One region of the Azospirillum baldaniorum genome, then DNA from elsewhere that is predicted to be linked to it. Evidence: predicted binding sites of a transcription regulator. Region 1 holds the regulator's gene; each other region holds the start of a gene.
What was found. The regulator PhoB, encoded in region 1, activates phosphate uptake and scavenging genes when phosphate is short. The targets are predictions, from matches to a motif close to TNTCATAAAACTGTCA.
Positions count from the first base shown of each region.

Region 2: the regulator PhoB is predicted to act here: its motif matches at 1,828-1,843, upstream of Sp245p_RS05265 (diacylglycerol/lipid kinase family protein).
Region 3: the regulator PhoB is predicted to act here: its motif matches at 2,085-2,100, upstream of Sp245p_RS18445 (DUF47 domain-containing protein).
Region 4: the regulator PhoB is predicted to act here: its motif matches at 2,184-2,199, upstream of Sp245p_RS11705 (HesB/IscA family protein).

Region 1 is NZ_CP022253.1:390,140-394,148, forward strand. It holds gene pstA (phosphate ABC transporter permease PstA) at 1-578, shown strand, start outside; gene pstB (phosphate ABC transporter ATP-binding protein PstB) at 616-1,401, shown strand; gene phoU (phosphate signaling complex protein PhoU) at 1,447-2,247, shown strand; gene phoB (phosphate regulon transcriptional regulator PhoB) at 2,279-2,983, shown strand; gene Sp245p_RS01805 (hypothetical protein) at 3,121-3,393, opposite strand; gene Sp245p_RS01810 (DsrE family protein) at 3,399-3,836, opposite strand; gene Sp245p_RS01815 (HesA/MoeB/ThiF family protein) at 3,860-4,009, opposite strand, start outside.
Region 2 is NZ_CP022253.1:1,123,627-1,127,635, reverse strand. It holds gene Sp245p_RS05270 (hypothetical protein) at 1-739, opposite strand, end outside; gene Sp245p_RS05265 (diacylglycerol/lipid kinase family protein) at 861-1,781, opposite strand; gene Sp245p_RS05260 (UDP-2,3-diacylglucosamine diphosphatase) at 1,998-2,849, shown strand; gene Sp245p_RS05255 (glycosyltransferase family 4 protein) at 2,846-3,844, shown strand; gene Sp245p_RS05250 (globin-coupled sensor protein) at 3,894-4,009, opposite strand, start outside.
Region 3 is NZ_CP022254.1:885,237-889,245, forward strand. It holds gene Sp245p_RS18430 (P-loop nucleotide/nucleoside kinase family protein) at 1-308, opposite strand, end outside; gene rraA (ribonuclease E activity regulator RraA) at 353-850, opposite strand; gene Sp245p_RS18440 (NUDIX hydrolase) at 909-1,949, opposite strand; gene Sp245p_RS18445 (DUF47 domain-containing protein) at 2,204-2,857, shown strand; gene Sp245p_RS18450 (inorganic phosphate transporter) at 2,862-3,869, shown strand.
Region 4 is NZ_CP022253.1:2,462,065-2,466,073, forward strand. It holds gene Sp245p_RS11680 (NifX-associated nitrogen fixation protein) at 1-176, shown strand, start outside; gene Sp245p_RS11685 (CCE_0567 family metalloprotein) at 187-393, shown strand; gene fdxB (ferredoxin III, nif-specific) at 583-876, shown strand; gene Sp245p_RS11695 (nitrogen fixation protein NifQ) at 945-1,535, shown strand; gene Sp245p_RS11700 (hypothetical protein) at 1,570-2,067, opposite strand; gene Sp245p_RS11705 (HesB/IscA family protein) at 2,349-2,729, shown strand; gene nifU (Fe-S cluster assembly protein NifU) at 2,776-3,693, shown strand; gene nifS (cysteine desulfurase NifS) at 3,697-4,009, shown strand, end outside.

The DNA of each region.
Region 1 (4,009 bases):
AGTTCGCGCCGAAGAACCGCTGGACCGACCTGATCGAGGTGAACATCAACAACCTCGCCGCGGTGCCGTCGATCATCTTCGGCCTGCTCGGTCTGGCGGTGTTCCTCGGCTTCTTCGGGCTGCCGCGCTCCGCCCCGCTGGTCGGCGGCCTGGTGATGGCGCTGATGACCCTGCCGGTCATCATCATCGCCTCGCGCGTCGCGCTGAAGGCGGTGCCGCCGTCGATCCGCGAAGCGGCGCTGGGCGTCGGCGCCTCGCCGCTGCAGACGGTGACGCACCATGTCCTGCCGCTGGCCCTGCCGGGCATCCTGACCGGCACCATCATCGGCATGGCCCGCGCGCTGGGCGAGACGGCGCCGCTGCTGATGATCGGCATGGTCGCCTTCATCGTGGACATCCCGGGCGGCCTGACCGACAGCGCCACGGCCATCCCGGTGCAGATCTACATGTGGGCGGACAGCCCCGAGCGGGCCTTCACGGAGCGCACCTCCGCGGCGATCCTGATCCTGCTCGCCTTCCTCATCCTGATGAACGGCCTGGCCGTCTTCCTGCGCAAGAAATTCGAGAGGCGTTGGTAACCCCATGAGCGTCCAGACCCACATCCCGGCCACGGCCATGCCTTCGCGTCCCGCCGCCGGCATCCACGGCACCAAGATGGTCGCCCGCGACGTCAAGGTGTTCTACGGGGCCAAGCAGGCGCTCAAGGGCATCAACCTGGAAATCCAGGAAAACCGCGTGATGGCGCTGATCGGCCCGTCCGGCTGCGGCAAGTCGACGTTCCTGCGCTGCCTGAACCGCATGAACGACACCATCGAGAACTGCCGCGTCGAGGGGCTGATCGCGCTCGACGGCGAGGATGTCTACGGCAAGTCCATCGACGCCGTGCAGCTCCGCGCCCGCGTCGGCATGGTCTTCCAGAAGCCGAACCCGTTCCCGAAGTCGATCTACGACAACATCGCCTACGGCCCGCGCATCCACGGCATCGCCAGCCACCGCGACGAGATGGACGAGATCGTCCAGACCTCGCTGAAGCGCGCCGGCCTGTGGAACGAGGTGAAGGACCGCCTGCGCGAGCCGGGCACCGGCCTGTCCGGCGGCCAGCAGCAGCGCCTCTGCATTGCCCGCGCCATCGCCGTCAGCCCCGAGGTGATCCTGATGGACGAGCCCTGCTCGGCGCTCGACCCCATCGCGACGGCCCACATCGAGGAGTTGATCGACGAGCTGCGCGAGAACTACACGATCGTCATCGTCACCCACAACATGCAGCAGGCGGCCCGCGTCTCCCAGAAGACCGCCTTCTTCCATCTGGGCGACATGGTGGAGTGCGACGACACCGAAGAAATCTTCACCAACCCGCGGGACGAGCGCACCCAGGGCTACATCACCGGCCGCTACGGCTGATCTCCCGCCTCGCCGCGAATCCTCCATCAGCGAAGGACGTGAAGCATGAGCACCGAACACATCGTGCGCTCCTTCGCGCACGAACTTGAGCGCCTGTCCAACCTGATCACCCAGATGGGTGGCGTCGCCGAGGCGCAGGTGGACGCCGCCGTGAAGGCGGTGGCCCGCCGGGACGTCGCGCTGGCCGCCCAGGTCATGCAGGCCGACCAGCGCATCGACGCCTACGAGCGCGACATCGACGCCGAGGCCGTGCGCCTGCTCGCCCTGCGCCAGCCGCTGGCCCAGGACCTGCGCGAGATCGTGTCGGCGCTGAAGATCGCGTCGGACCTGGAGCGGATCGGCGACTACGCCTCCAACATCGCCAAGCGCTCGCTGGCGCTGGCCCAGGTGCCGGTGGTGCGCCCGGCGGTGGCCATCCCGCGCATGGGGCGGCTGGTCGAGTCGATCATGAAGGACGTGCTGGACGCCTACATCGAGCGCGACGTCCAGCGCGCCATCGCCGCCTGGGAGCGCGACGAGGAGCTGGACGACCTCTACACCAGCCTGTTCCGCGAAGTCCTGACCTACATGATGGAGGACCCGCGCAACATCACGCCCTGCACGCACCTGCTGTTCATGGCGAAGAACCTGGAGCGGATCGGCGACCACGCCACCAACATCGCCGAGACCATCCATTATCTGGTGGTCGGGACGACGCTGCGCGCGGCGCGTCCGAAGAACGACGGCAGCAGCTTCGCCGTGGTCGAGCCGGGCGGTTCGGTCATGGATGCGGCCACGGAGGCTGTGGAACGGGGATTGCCGCGGGACGGCGGCCCGGATAACGATGGAGCGGGACATGCCGCGTGACGGCGAGACGCGCAGTGGGAGCGGGACAAGCATGAATTCGGCGCTGAAGCCGCTCGTTCTCATCGTCGAGGACGAAGCCGACATCGTGACGCTGCTGAAGTACAATCTGGAGAAGGAAGGCTTCCGCGTGAACGCCGCAACCGACGGCGAGGAGGCCCTTCTGCTGGCCGGCGAGCAGACGCCGAACATCGTCCTGCTCGACTGGATGCTGCCGCTGATGTCGGGCCTGGAGGTCTGCCGCCAGATGCGCCGCAACAGCAAGATGCGCGACATCCCGATCATCATGCTGACCGCCCGCGGCGAGGAGGCGGACCGCGTGCGCGGCCTGAATTCCGGCGCCGACGACTACATCACCAAGCCCTTCTCCCCGACCGAGCTGGTCGCCCGCATGCGCGCCGTGCTGCGCCGCTCAGCCCCTGGCATGACCGACGAGACTCTGCAGTTCGCCGATGTGACCATGGATCTGGCCGCCCACCGGGTGCGCCGGAACGGGCGCGACGTGCATCTGGGGCCGACCGAGTTCCGCCTGCTGCGCCATTTCATGCAGCACCCCGGCCGTGTCTTCTCGCGCGAGCAGCTTCTCGACGTGGTGTGGGGCCATGACGTCTATGTCGAGCCGCGCACCGTTGACGTGCACATCCGCCGCCTGCGCAAGGCGATGAACGAGGAGACGGAGATGGACCTGATCCGCACCGTCCGCTCGGCCGGCTACGCGCTGGACAGCAAGTCCATCTGAACGAAATGCCCAAGCGCTGACCTTGCCCCCACCCTAACCCTCCCCCGCTTCGCAGGGGAGGGGACAGCCGCCGCTTCGCGACCATCTCCCTCCCCTGCGAAGCGGGGGAGGGCCGGGGTGGGGGCTCGTTGCGAAAGCTACCCCTCCAGCAGCCCCACCGCCTCCCGCAAAATCGCCACCTTCGGGCCGAAGCGCTTCGCCGGGTCGCTGTCCTCGATGAAGCCGATCATCATGCGCAGGGCGTGCGCCACCCGCGGGGCGAGATCGGGATGCGCCGTCACATGCTGCGCCAGATGGACCAGCGCGTCCCGGTAGGGCCGGCCCTCGAAGCCCTCCGCGGCGATCGCCTCGAAGCGGTTCGCGTGTTCGATCACCAGGCTGTGGTCCACCGGGCTGTGGTCGTCGGTCATGGTGCTCACACGAACAGGATCGCGCCGGTCTTCGGCGCGTCGTTCAGGAAGGTGACGACACCGCCGGTCTTCACCGGCACGTCGGGGCGCAGCGGCACACCGGCAGGCAGGCCGAGCGCGCGCAGGCCCATCTCGCAGGCCATGACCGTGACCTTGAGCATCACGCAGGCTTCCAGCAACTCCTCGAACCCGGCCAGCCCGTTGGCGGTGAAGGCGGCGTCGCGTTCCGCCGGGCGGCGGCCGTCGTCGGCGGGATCCAGCCGGTGCCAGCCCGGCGCGCCGTCGGAGTCCCCGGCCAGCAGCGTGTTCAGCGCGCGGCCGGTGAAGAACAGCGTGACCTTGCGGTTGGTCGCCGCCGCCGCGCTGGCCATCACCAGGGCGTAGTGCACCCGGTCGAAGCCGCCCGCAAACAGGACGATGGACAGGTTTTCAGGACCTTCCATGGGGAGAACCTCTCAGCCGCCGCTCAGTGGGCGGACAGGTCGTGGATGGTCGGGTGGGTGCCGCACAGGGGGCAGTCCGGGTCGCGGCGCACGGTGATGCGCTGGAAGGAGGCGTGCAGCGTGTCCAGCATCATCAGGCTGCCCGACAGGCCTTCGCCGATGCCCATGATTTC
Region 2 (4,009 bases), 730 kb from region 1:
CATTGTCCGATGACAGCAGCCCACCCTCGCCGCCTTCCACTTCCGCGCCGAAATCCAGCTTTTCGAACGCGTCCTCTCCCTTTTGCAGGGAATACCCGAAGGCCTTTCCCATGATCTTGTTCGGATCGCCACCGGCGGTTTCGACCGCCTCGCGCTGGATGTCCGCCGCCTCCGCGCGGAAGAGGGCATTGGCCGGGGCCATCGCCGCCTGGAACGCCTCGGTGTCCTCGTCCTTTCCGAAGGCGTCGTAGGCGGCGGTCCGCGCCTCGTTCAGGGCCGACATGGCCTTGCCCATGCGCTCCGTCTTGGTCTTGAAGGCTTTTTCAGCCAGTTCGGCCTCCTCCGCCCAGGCCTTGTCCTCCTCGTCCTGGGGCCGCTCCTTCACGTAGCGGTCCTTCACGGCGTTGGTCGCCATCTGACGCAGCCCAAGCGCCACGTCCTTCTCGGTCATCTTGCCAGACTTGACGAAGTCTTCCAGCATCGCGCGGCCCTTGGAGCCGATGGACGCGAAGACCTTCCCCGCCACGCCGGTCAGCGACTTGGCCAGCCCGCTGAGTTCCACGCTGTCCTCGCCCTTCAAGGCGGCCAGGGCCGCGGAGCCCGCGGAGGACCCGGCGTCGGAGGCCGCCTTCCAGGTCCCCTCCGCCTCCGCGGCGCCTCCGGCGGGCTTCCATTTGGTGGCGGTCACGGTGCTGCTGGCCGTGGTGGCCGAAAACAAGGCGTTGATCGACGTGGACATGGCTTCCCCCTTGCGGTCCCGCCTGGACCGCGGGGCCTTAATCCTTAGAGACCGAAGTAATTATCGAATGTTCCCAAGTAATTTTCCCAAGAGACCCCTTAACGGACTCTTAAAACACTGTTCAGCGCGCCAGCAGCGGCAGGACCCACGGCGCCAGCCCGATCTCAGCCGGCAGACGGGCGATCACGTCACCGTCGCCCTGCACGGGCTCCCCCGCCGGCCCGTCGACGACCACCCGGCGGGCCGGCAGGATGCGGTAGTCGGGGAAGCGCGGCAGCCGCCCGGCGGTGACGCCCCAGAGGTAGCGCAGGGCGTTCCCCCGCCCCGCCCGCGGAAACAGGCAGACGTGCAGCCGTGGGTCGGTCAGCCGGGCGTCCGGCGCACAGACGAAGCGCCCCCCGTAGAAATGCCCCTTGGCGACGATGACGGAAGCGACCTCCACCGGCTCTGCGCCGTCCACCGCCACGCGGTAGGGACCGCCACCGCCCGCGGCGATCCGGACCAGCGTTTCCACCGCATAGGCGCCCTTGCCGATCAGCCGCTTCAGCCGCGTGTCCACCCGCTCGACCACCCAGGCGTCCAGGCCGGCGCCGGCCATCATGGCGAAGGCGCGGCCATTCGCCACACCCAGATGCACGGGCAGCGTGCGCCCTTCCGCCAGCACCCGCGCCACGCCCTCCGCATCCAGCGGCAGGTCCAGTTCATGGGCCAGCACGTTGGCGGTGCCCAGCGGCACGATGCCCAAGGGAATCGTCGTCTCCTCGCCTCCGCGCGTCCCCAGCCCGTTGACCACCTCATTGATGGTGCCGTCGCCGCCCGCCGCGACCACCGCGTCGAAGGCGCCGGGCGCCACCGCCCGGGCCATCGCCTCCGCGTCGCCGCGCCCGCCGGTGGCCCGAAGCGTCACCACGGCCCCGTGGCGCTGCTCCAGCAGTTCCAGCACCGCACCCAGACGGCGCGCCCGGCGGGCGCCGGCCACCGGATTGTGGATGACCAGAAGACGACGCCGGCTCGCCGCGGCCGGCCCGGACGCCTCAGGCACCGATTCGCCCCCGTCAGCCACACCAGCCCCCAATATGACCATCCTGTTTCAGTTTTGATAAAGTCATTTTTCGCCTTTGTTACGCTGTCAAGAAGTCTTACCAAAATCATCATCCCCAACAGATGCGGGTGATCGAAAATATTGTCAAGAGAATGACCCGCGGATATAGGGAAGACGTTTCAACGAACCCTTGCCGGAACGGCGATGGAGCGGGGCATGAGCGCATCACGCGACGTCAAGCGATACCGCAGCATCTGGATCTCCGACGTCCATCTGGGCACGCGGGGATGCAAGGCGGAGTATCTTCTCGATTTCCTGAAGCACAACGAGTCCGACCACCTCTATCTCGTCGGCGACATCGTGGACGGTTGGCGTCTGCGCAAGACCTGGTACTGGCCGCAGGCGCACAACGACGTGGTGCAGAAGATCCTGCGCCGGGCTCGCAAGGGTGTGCAGGTCTATTACATTCCCGGCAACCACGACGAGGCCGCCCGCGATTACGCCGGCCTGCAGTTCGGCGGCGTCCAGGTGGTCGAGGAGATGATCCACGTCACCGCCGACGGGAGGCAGCTTCTGGTCACCCACGGCGACCGCTTCGACGTGGTGGTGAAGTACGCCCGCTGGCTGGCCTTCATCGGCGACAACGCCTACGTGGTCCTGCTCCAGGCCAACACGCTGTTCAACTGGGCCCGCCGCAAGCTGGGCTTCCCCTACTGGTCCCTGTCCGCCTTCCTGAAGCACAAGACGAAGACGGCGGTCGAGTTCATCGGCAACTACGAGACCGCTCTCGGCGACGAGGCCCGGCGCCGCAAGGTGGACGGAGTCGTCTGCGGCCACATCCACACCGCGGAAATCCGCGACATGGAAGGAATCCTCTATTGCAACGACGGCGACTGGGTCGAGTCCTGCACCGCCTTGGTCGAGCATCCCTGCGGCCGGCTGGAGATCATCGATTGGGCGGCGGACATCCGCCGGCGCGCCGCAACGACGCTGCCCGCCCGCATCCCGGCCAAGGAGAAGCCGGAGAATGTGAAGGAGAAGGCGGCCAAGGAGTCGGTTGCGGCGTGAACATCCTGATCGTCTCCGACGCCTGGCTCCCCCAGGTCAACGGCGTGGTGCGCACCATCGGCACCGTCCGCTCGGAGCTGGAGGCCATGGGCCATAGGGTCGAGGTGATCGGCCCCGACCGCTTCCGCACCGTGCCCATGCCCACCTATCCGGAAATCCGGCTGGCTCTGGGCGCGGGACGGCGGCTGAACGCGATGATCGACGCGCTGCGCCCCGACTGCATCCACATCGCCACCGAAGGGCCGCTGGGCTTCGCCGCCCGGCGCTACTGCCTCCACCGCGGCCGGCCCTTCACCACCGCCTACCACACCCGCTTTCCCGAATATGTGCGCGACCGGGCGCCGGTTCCCCTTGCGCTCAGCTACGCGGTGGTGCGCCGCTTCCACAGGCCGTCCTCGGCGGTGATGGTGGCGACGCCATCCATCGAGAGCGACCTCGCCGCCCGCGGCTTCACCAACATCCGGCGCTGGACGCGCGGCGTGGACACCGACCTGTTCCGCCCCCGCGCCAAGGGCTTCCTGGCGCTGCCCCGCCCCATCGCCCTCTATGTCGGGCGCGTGGCGGTGGAGAAGAACCTGGAGGAGTTCCTGAAGCTCGACCTGCCGGGCAGCAAGCTGGTGGTCGGCGACGGCCCGGCCCGCGCGGAGCTTCAGCAGAAATACCCGGAGGTCCATTGGGCCGGCGCCCGCCATGGCGAGGAACTGGCCCAGCATTACGCGGCGGCGGATGTCTTCGTCTTCCCGTCGCGCACCGACACCTTCGGTCTGGTGCTGCTGGAGGCGCTGGCCTCGGGCGTGCCGGTGGCCGCCTACCCGGTGCCCGGCCCCTTGGACGTGGTCGACGGTTCCGGTGTCGGCTGCCTGGACGAGGACCTGAAAGGGGCGATCGAGCGCGCCCTGACCATCCCGCCGGACCTGTGCCGGGACTATGCCTTGAACTTCTCCTGGCGCCGCTCCGCCGAGCAGTTCCTGGCGAACCTGCGCCCATTCACCTGAGAACGACATGGAGCGGGGCCGGCACGCGGCCGGTCCCCGCCCATTCCGATCACGCGGCGCGGATGCGCTGCATGAACAGGTTCACGCTCTCGCGCAGGCGGTCGGACTCGCGATGCAGATTGCCGGCGGACCCCAGCACCTCCTCGGCCAGGCTGCCGGTCTCCG
Region 3 (4,009 bases), on a different contig from region 1:
ACGACCTCCACCTCGACCAGCGGCACCCCGGCGTGAAGCGCCGTGGCGCGCCACGCCTCGCGCGTGATCCGGACAGGGTTGACGCAATCCGCGATCACGGTGGCACCCAGCCGTAGATTATCGCCGGCCAGGGCGTAGGCGACCACATAGCCTTGCGGACCGACAGCCTCACCGTCGGCGCCGCCGGCCATGCGAATCGCCTGCTCGATCGTATCGATCCGCAGATGAAACGCGCCGAGCCGGCGCGCCAACACACGGGCGATGGTCGTTTTGCCGGCTCCAGGCAGCCCGCCGAGGACGATCAACATGCGCCACTCATTTCAGGGCCGGAGCCTGCCTCGTTCCACACCCGTCACGCGGCCGCCCCGAACTCCTCCGGAGTCAGAACCAGCACGCCGTCCTCGTCGGCGAAGACGAGATCGCCGGGATTGATGCGGATGCCGGCCAGCGTCACCGGCAGATCCTTCTGCCCCTCGCCGTTGCGGACGGTCTTGCGCGGGATCGCCGCCAGCGCCTTGATGCCCAGGTCCAGCGTGGCGAGCACCGCGGCGTCGCGGACGCAGCCGTGGATGACCACGCCCTCCCAGCCGTTCTTCACCGCGTCCTTGGCGATCAGGTCGCCCATCAGGGCGGCGCGCAGGCCGCCGCCGCCGTCCACCACCAGCACTTTGCCCCGCCCCGGCGTGCCCAGCAGCTCCTTGACGCGGGAATTGTCCTCGAAGCACTTCACGGTCACCGCGGCGCCGCTGAATTTGCAACGCCGGCCGAAATCGCGGAAGACGGGGTCGGCGACGCGGGCGGTCTTCTCGAACCGGTCGTAGAGGTCGCAGGTGCTGTCGAAGTCGGTCATGCGCTTTCGCTCCCCTTCTTTAGGCATTGGCGGGAGAATACCCCCAGATCGGCGATGGTCAATCCTCCGGGGCGGCGATAGCCCCCGTGCTGGTGCGCTCCAGGATGGCGCTTCGGCGGAAGCGGTAGAGTTCGGCGGGGCGCCCGCCGGTCTGGCTCTCATACTGGCCGGTCGGCTCCACCAGCCCGCCGGAGATCATCAGGCGGCGGAAATTCTGCTTGTGCAGCCGCTCGCCGGACAGCGCCTCGACCACCTGCTGAAGCCGGTGCAGGGTGAAGGTCGGGGGCAGCAGCTCGAACACGATGGGGCGGTATTTCAGCTTGCCGCGCAGCCGCTCCAGCGCCGTCGCCAGGACGCGGCGGCCGTCGCGGGCCATCGGGCGGCCCAACGCGCGGGGCATCTCCAGCCGCACCGTCCGTTCCTCCACCCCCGCCCGGCGGGCCAGGTCGTGGTCGCGGAACGCCTCCACCACCAGCCCGGCCTCGTAGAGAAGTTCGTAGCGTTCCAGCACCCGTTCGGAATCCCATTCCCCGCCGTCCAGGGCGAAGGCCATGCGGGCGCGCTCGCCGCGGCGGGCGCGGGCGGGCTCGTCCGGCGCCGCGGCGACCCAACGGGCCAGCGCCGGGCGGATCACCGAATCGAGCAGCGCAGGCGGCGAATCGCGCCAGTCCTCCCAGGGGAAGAACTCGTACAGGCCGCGCCATTCCGCGCCGTCGATGCGCAGCGGCGCCTCGCGCAGCAAGGCCAGATAGCCGACCACCAGCGAGCGCGGGCCGCCGAACAGCTCGTGCGGGTCGCGGTAGCGGTCGCCGAAGCTGTAAAGCTGCTCGACATAGCGCAGGGTCAGCCCGGCCGCGTCCTCCGCCACCGCGCGCAGGCCGTCCTGAAGCGTGCGGAAGCGCTCGGGATCGAAGGGGGCGCCCGGCAGGGCGTCGCGGTGGGGCGGCGGCTCGTCGCCGCGGCGGTGCGATTCGGGGATCTCGAAGCCGCTGCGCACGGTCACCACACGCGGCTCGGCGCCGTTCGCCGGGGACACGCCCACCGAAACGATGGCCGCCGTCAGGCCGATTTGTGTTTCCGAGCCGTTCCGTGTTTCCAAGCCGTTCCGTGTTTCCCCTGCCACGCGCCACCCCGTTGCCGATCCGTCGGCGGCAGGATAAGCGGCCCGCCGCGGCAAATCACCGGTCTTTCCGCCGGGTACCCCCGTGAAATCTCGCCGCAAGCCGGCCCGGCATGACACTTTTGTGACTCCCCACGGGCGCCGGGGATGTTACACCAGCCGCGACGCTGAGGCTCGCACGCGTCCGTGCGGGTTCCCAGCCCTGCAGGCCGGCGTAAGTTGGAGAACCACGCATGCTGAATTTGTTCCGGGCCCTGATGCCGCGCGAAGAACGGTTTTTCGACCTGTTCGCCGAGCATGCCCGGACCGTCGCCACGGGCGCCGAGGCGCTGCGGGCGATGATGGCCAGCGGCCAGGACCTGGAGGAGCGGTTCCAGACCATCCGCCGGGTCGAGAGCGAGGCCGACGCCATCGAGAAGGAGATCCAGCTCGCCGTCCACCGCACCTTCATCGTGCCCTTCGACCGTTCGGACATCCAGGAACTCGGCAAGCGGATGGACGACGTGCTCAACCTCATCGAGGAGACCGCGCGTCACCTCGTGGAGGCGGGCTTCACCGACTACACACCGGAAATGCACGCCCAGGCCGATGCCATCGTGCGCTGCACCGCCCGGCTGAGCGCGGGCATCCCCCTGCTCCGCGACATCCCCAAACACGTCGAGCAACTCCACGCGATGACCGCCGAGGTCTCGCGGATCGAGAGCGAAGGCGACCGGCTCCTGCGCGAGGCCAATCACCGGCTGCGCGACGAGAGCGGCGGGCTCGACTCCCCCATCACCCACCGACACGCCCTTCAACGCGAGATCATCGAGCTGCTGGAACGCGTGCTCGATGCGTGCGAGGACGTGGCCGACACCATCGACGGCATCATCGTCGAACAGGTCTGATCCCATGGAAGCCGCTACCCTCGCCCTGCCCATCCTCATCGGGCTGATCGGCGTCGCCCTCCTCTTCGATTTCCTCAACGGGCTGCACGACGCGGCCAACTCCATCGCGACGGTCGTCTCCACCCGCGTGCTGTCGCCGCGGACCGCCGTCGCGATGGCCGCCTTCTTCAATTTCATCGCCTTCCTGTTCTTCGGGCTGCATGTGGCGACCACCATCGGCACCGGCATCGTCGGGGCGGGGGTGGTTGACCCGCACGTCATTTTCGGCGCGCTGATGGGCGCCATCGTCTGGAACGTCTTCACCTGGTGGCTGGGCATCCCGTCCAGCTCCTCCCACGCGCTGATCGGCGGCCTCGTCGGGGCCGGCGTGGCGAAGGCCGGGCTGGACGCCGTGGTGGTGTCCGGTCTGGCGAAGACCGCCGCGGCCATCGTCGTCTCGCCGGTGGTCGGCTTCCTGCTGGCCAGCGTGATGATCGTGGCGGTGTCCTGGATCTTCCGGCGCAGCACGCCCTTCGCGGTCGACCGGCTGTTCCGCCACATCCAGATCGGCTCCGCCGCGCTCTACAGCCTGGGACACGGCGGCAACGACGCCCAGAAGACCATGGGCATCATCGCCGTCCTGCTCTATTCCCAGGGCCTGTTGGGGGAAACCTTCCACGTGCCCTTCTGGGTGGTCATCACCTGTCAGGCCGCGATGGGGCTGGGCACGCTGTTCGGCGGCTGGCGCATCGTCAAGACCATGGGGTCCAAGCTGACCGACCTGAAGCCGGTCCAGGGCTCCTGCGCGGAGACCGGCGGGGCCATCACCCTGTTCGTCGCGACGTGGCTCGGCGTGCCGGTCAGCACGACCCACACCATCACCGGGGCCATCATCGGCGTCGGCGCCGCCCGCCGCACCAGCGCGGTGCGCTGGGGGCTGGCGCAGGGCATCGTCATGGCCTGGGTCATCACTCTGCCGGCGACCGCCGTCGTCGGCGCGCTCTTCTACGAGCTGTCGCTGGCGCTGTGGTGACAGACCTAAAGCGAACTTCCGTTCGCTTTAGACACATATCGCCTCATTCGCCGGCGGGCTCCGGTCGCATGTGCGACCGGGACCGCCGTCGCGGTCCAAAGCGGATTGCAATCCGCTTTAGCGGGGCCGGCGGGCCGAAA
Region 4 (4,009 bases), 980 kb from region 1:
AGGGCTTCGGCCGCATGGTGCTGACCACGGGCCGGCTGGTCGTGGTGTCGAAGCATCTGCGCGACGTCCACCGTTTCGGCTTCCCGTCGCTGGAAAAGCTGGCCGCCGATGGCGCGAAAGTCGTGGAAGAGGCCGTGGCGCTGATCCGCAAATATCCCGACGTCGCCGATCTGTGAGGATTCCGCCATGTTCGACATCGACGCCCTGAAGGACGAGGTCAAGAAGCTCAACGCCCGCGCGACCCAGAAGAAGATGGACCTGCACGACCTGTCGGAGGAGCTGCCGCAGAATTGGCAGTCCATCCTCCAGGTCGCCCAGGAAACCTACGACGCCTACAAGACCCTGACCGAGAAGCGCGCCGCGCTGAAGGCGCTGGAGACGGCGTCCGCCTGAGCGGACTGATTGGTAAGCCGTGCCCCCACCCTAACCCTCCCCCGCTGACGCAGGGGAGGGAACTGCCGCCGCTTCGCGATCATCTCCCTCCCCTGCGATAGCGGGGGAGGGCCGGGGTGGGGGCAAGACCAGCACCCGCCCACATCCCTACCAAAAACCCCGACACCAAGCCCGATTGAGGAGCAGACGATGGCTGAGTTCGTGACCGGCACCACCCGCGGCGGCGCCGCCTGGACGCCGAAATTCGTGGAAAGCATCGACCAGAAGATGTGCATCGGCTGCGGCCGCTGCTTCAAGGTCTGCGGCCGCGACGTGCTGGAGCTGATCGGCATCACCGAGGACGGCGACATCGTCGACGCCTTCGACGACGAGGCCGAGAAGAAGGTCATGAGCGTCAAGAACGCCGGCAATTGCATCGGCTGCGAAAGCTGCGGCAAGGTCTGTTCCAAGAACTGCATCACCCACTTGCCCCAGGCGGCCTGAGGGTCGCCAACCTTACCTGAACCTGTCTGAAGCGGCCTGACGGCCGCCCGCCCCCGGAGGAGGACGCCATGGGCATCCTGCACGCCGCCCCGCCGGGGGTGGGCGACACCACGCTTCTGTACCGCTGGCTGACCGACCGCCAGGGACGCTGCAACGTCTTCGACGCGCATCTGTTCGCCTGCATCCTGTCCCGCCGCTGGTCGGCGGGTCCGGGCGCGCTGGGTCTCGACGACCGGGCGCTCGGCCAGTTGCTGGACCGCTATTTCCCCGGCGCCTTCGCGGCCGGCCTGCCTGTTCCCGACAGCTCGCCCACCCCCTTGCCGCCGCTTCTCCGGAGTGAGGCGGACGACATCGCCGCCCTTCTGCTCGCCCACCGCTCGCTGGGCATCGAGGAGGAGGACTGGCTCGCCGCCATCGTGGCGCGGGCCATGCTCGACGAGGGCGAGCTGTGGCGGGATCTCGGACTGGCCGGCCCGAGCCATCTCGCGGCGCTGATGGAGCGCCATTTCGACTCGCTGGCCCTGCTGAACGCCACCGGCACCCGTTGGAAGGCTTTTCTCTACCGCTTCCTCTGCGCACGGGACGGGCTGATCCCCTGCGGTGCCCCGGTCTGCCGCGATTGCGGCGCGGAGGCCGTGTGCTTCGGGTCGGGTGACTGACGGAACCAAACCGTCAATCACCCCTCTTCCCAAGTCACTCCTCCCCCAGACCTTTCGCCAGCGCGGCGATGACGCCGTAGCCGACCCGGTCCTGCGGATCGATGTCCGTCAGCTTGGCGAGGATCGCCCTCGCCTCCTCCACCCGCCCGCTGCGCAGGCTGATGAAGGCCAGCGCCTTCAGGGTGAAGAGGGTGAAGCGTGGCGGCCCCTCCTTCGCCCAATCCGCGCTGTCCACGCGCAGGCTCCGCCAGTCGCCAGCATAGCCACCCTCGCGCGCCGCCGCGTCCAGCCCGATCGTCGCCACCCGCTCCGCGTCTGCGAAGCGCTTGCGGTTGAAGTAGAATTTGTAGAGCGCGTAGAACACCGGCAGCACCCGCGGCCCCATCCGGTGGGCCTCCCACAGCAGGGCCTCACAGGCCGCGGCGTCGGGGCGGGCCTTCACCGCCTCCTGCAGTTTCTCGTCGATGTGCTCGGGCACCTCGCCGAAGGCCATCCGCCCGTTGGACATCCGCAATTCGACCGGCCGCTCCATCACCCGTCCCCTTCCGTTGTTTCGCAAAACCGTGCGCCCGTCCGACAATCCTGTATGGGCCGCAAGCCGGTTTCGCAAAAGCCCACAATTAATTTGTGCGTCCTTTCGTCGCAGGATGTCACAAAGCCGACATGCCCCCGACCCGACAATTGTCGGGAAGGCGTCAGCCGCCCGACCTGACAATTCATCAAAATCAAAGACTTAGAATTTGGCACGCCGCTTGCTGATCCTATGACCAGGAACGGTCGGCATGCCCGACGAAGCATTTGGAGGCGGCAGACATGGTGACCCTGACGGATGCGGCGGTGAACACCCTGGAGCGCGTGCTGGCGAAGTCCGGCGGCGCCGCGGCCGGCCTGCGCATCGCGGTGGCCGACGGCGGCTGCGCCGGCATGAAGTACCAGATGGGGTTGGAGGCCACGGCGGGCGACGAAGACGCCGTGCTGACCTTCGGCCCGGTGACGATCTTCGTCGATCCGACCAGCCAGCCCTTCCTGACCGGCGTGGTGGTCGATTTCGTCGAAGGGGTCGAGGGCGCGGGCTTCAAGTTCGACAACCCGAACGCCACGGGCAGCTGCGGCTGCGGCAAGTCCTTCTCGGCAGGTCCGGGGGGCAGCTGCTCCTCCGCGCCGGCGGCCGGCGGCTGCGGCACCGCCCACTAACCCCGAACACTCCCCCCACCCGGTAACGCGGGAAAGGCAAGGCGTCATGTGGAACTACACCGACAAGGTCAAGGAACACTTCTTCAACCCGAAGAACGCCGGCGCGCTGGATGAGGCGAACGCCGTGGGCGAGGTCGGGTCGATCACCTGCGGCGACGCCCTGAAGCTGATGATGAAGGTCAACCCCGACAGCCAGGTCATCGAGGACGCGAAGTTCCAGACCTTCGGCTGCGGCTCGGCCATCGCGTCCTCGTCGGCGCTGACGGAGATGATTATCGGCAAGACGGTGGACGAGGCGCTGGCCGTCACCAACCGCGACATCGCCGAGTATCTGGGCGGCCTGCCGCCGGAGAAGATGCACTGTTCGGTCATGGGCGCCGAGGCGCTCCGCGCCGCCATCGCCAACTTCAAGGGCGAGGAGTGGGTCGACGACCACGAGGAAGGCGAGCTGGTCTGCAAGTGCTTCGGCATCGACGCGGCGATGATCGAGCGCGCGGTGACCGTCAACAGCCTGACCACGCTGGAGGAGGTCACCCACTACACCAAGGCCGGCGGTTCCTGCCAGACCTGCCACGAGAAGATCGAGGAGGTGCTGGAGGCCGTGCTCGCCAAGACCGGCGCGCTGGCCCCGCCCAAGCCGCACGCCCCCGGCACGGTCGGGCTGGACGCCATCAAGCCGCTGGCCCCGAAGGCCGAGGCCGCCCCGGCGAAGCTCACGAACGTGCAGCGCATGCAGAAGATCATGGTCGCCATCGAGGAGCTGCGCCCGCAGATCCAGCGCGACGGCGGCGACGTAGAGCTGGTGGACATCGACGGCAAGGACATCTACGTCCGGCTGACCGGCGCCTGCTCCGGCTGTTCGCAGTCCGCCGGCACCATGATGGGCGTGCAGGCCAAGCTGGTCGAGGCGCTGGGCGAGTTCGTCCGCGTCAAACCCGCCTCCCTTCTGCCGGTGGGGGCCTGAGCCATGACCGCACAGGGAATCTACCTGGACAACAACGCCACCACCCGCGTCGATCCGGAGGTGCTGGCGGAGATGCTGCCGCTGTTCACCGAGCAGTTCGGCAACCCCTCCTCCATGCACGGCTTCGGCGCCGCGGTGGGCGGCAAGATCGAATGGGCGCGCAAGCAGGTGCAGGCGCTGCTCGGCGCCGCCCATGACAGCGAGATCGTCTTCACCTCCGGCGGCACGGAGAGCGACAACACCGCCATCCTGTCGGTGCTGGAGGCCTACCCGAAGAAGAAGAGCATCGTCACCAGCGTGGTCGAGCATCCCGCCG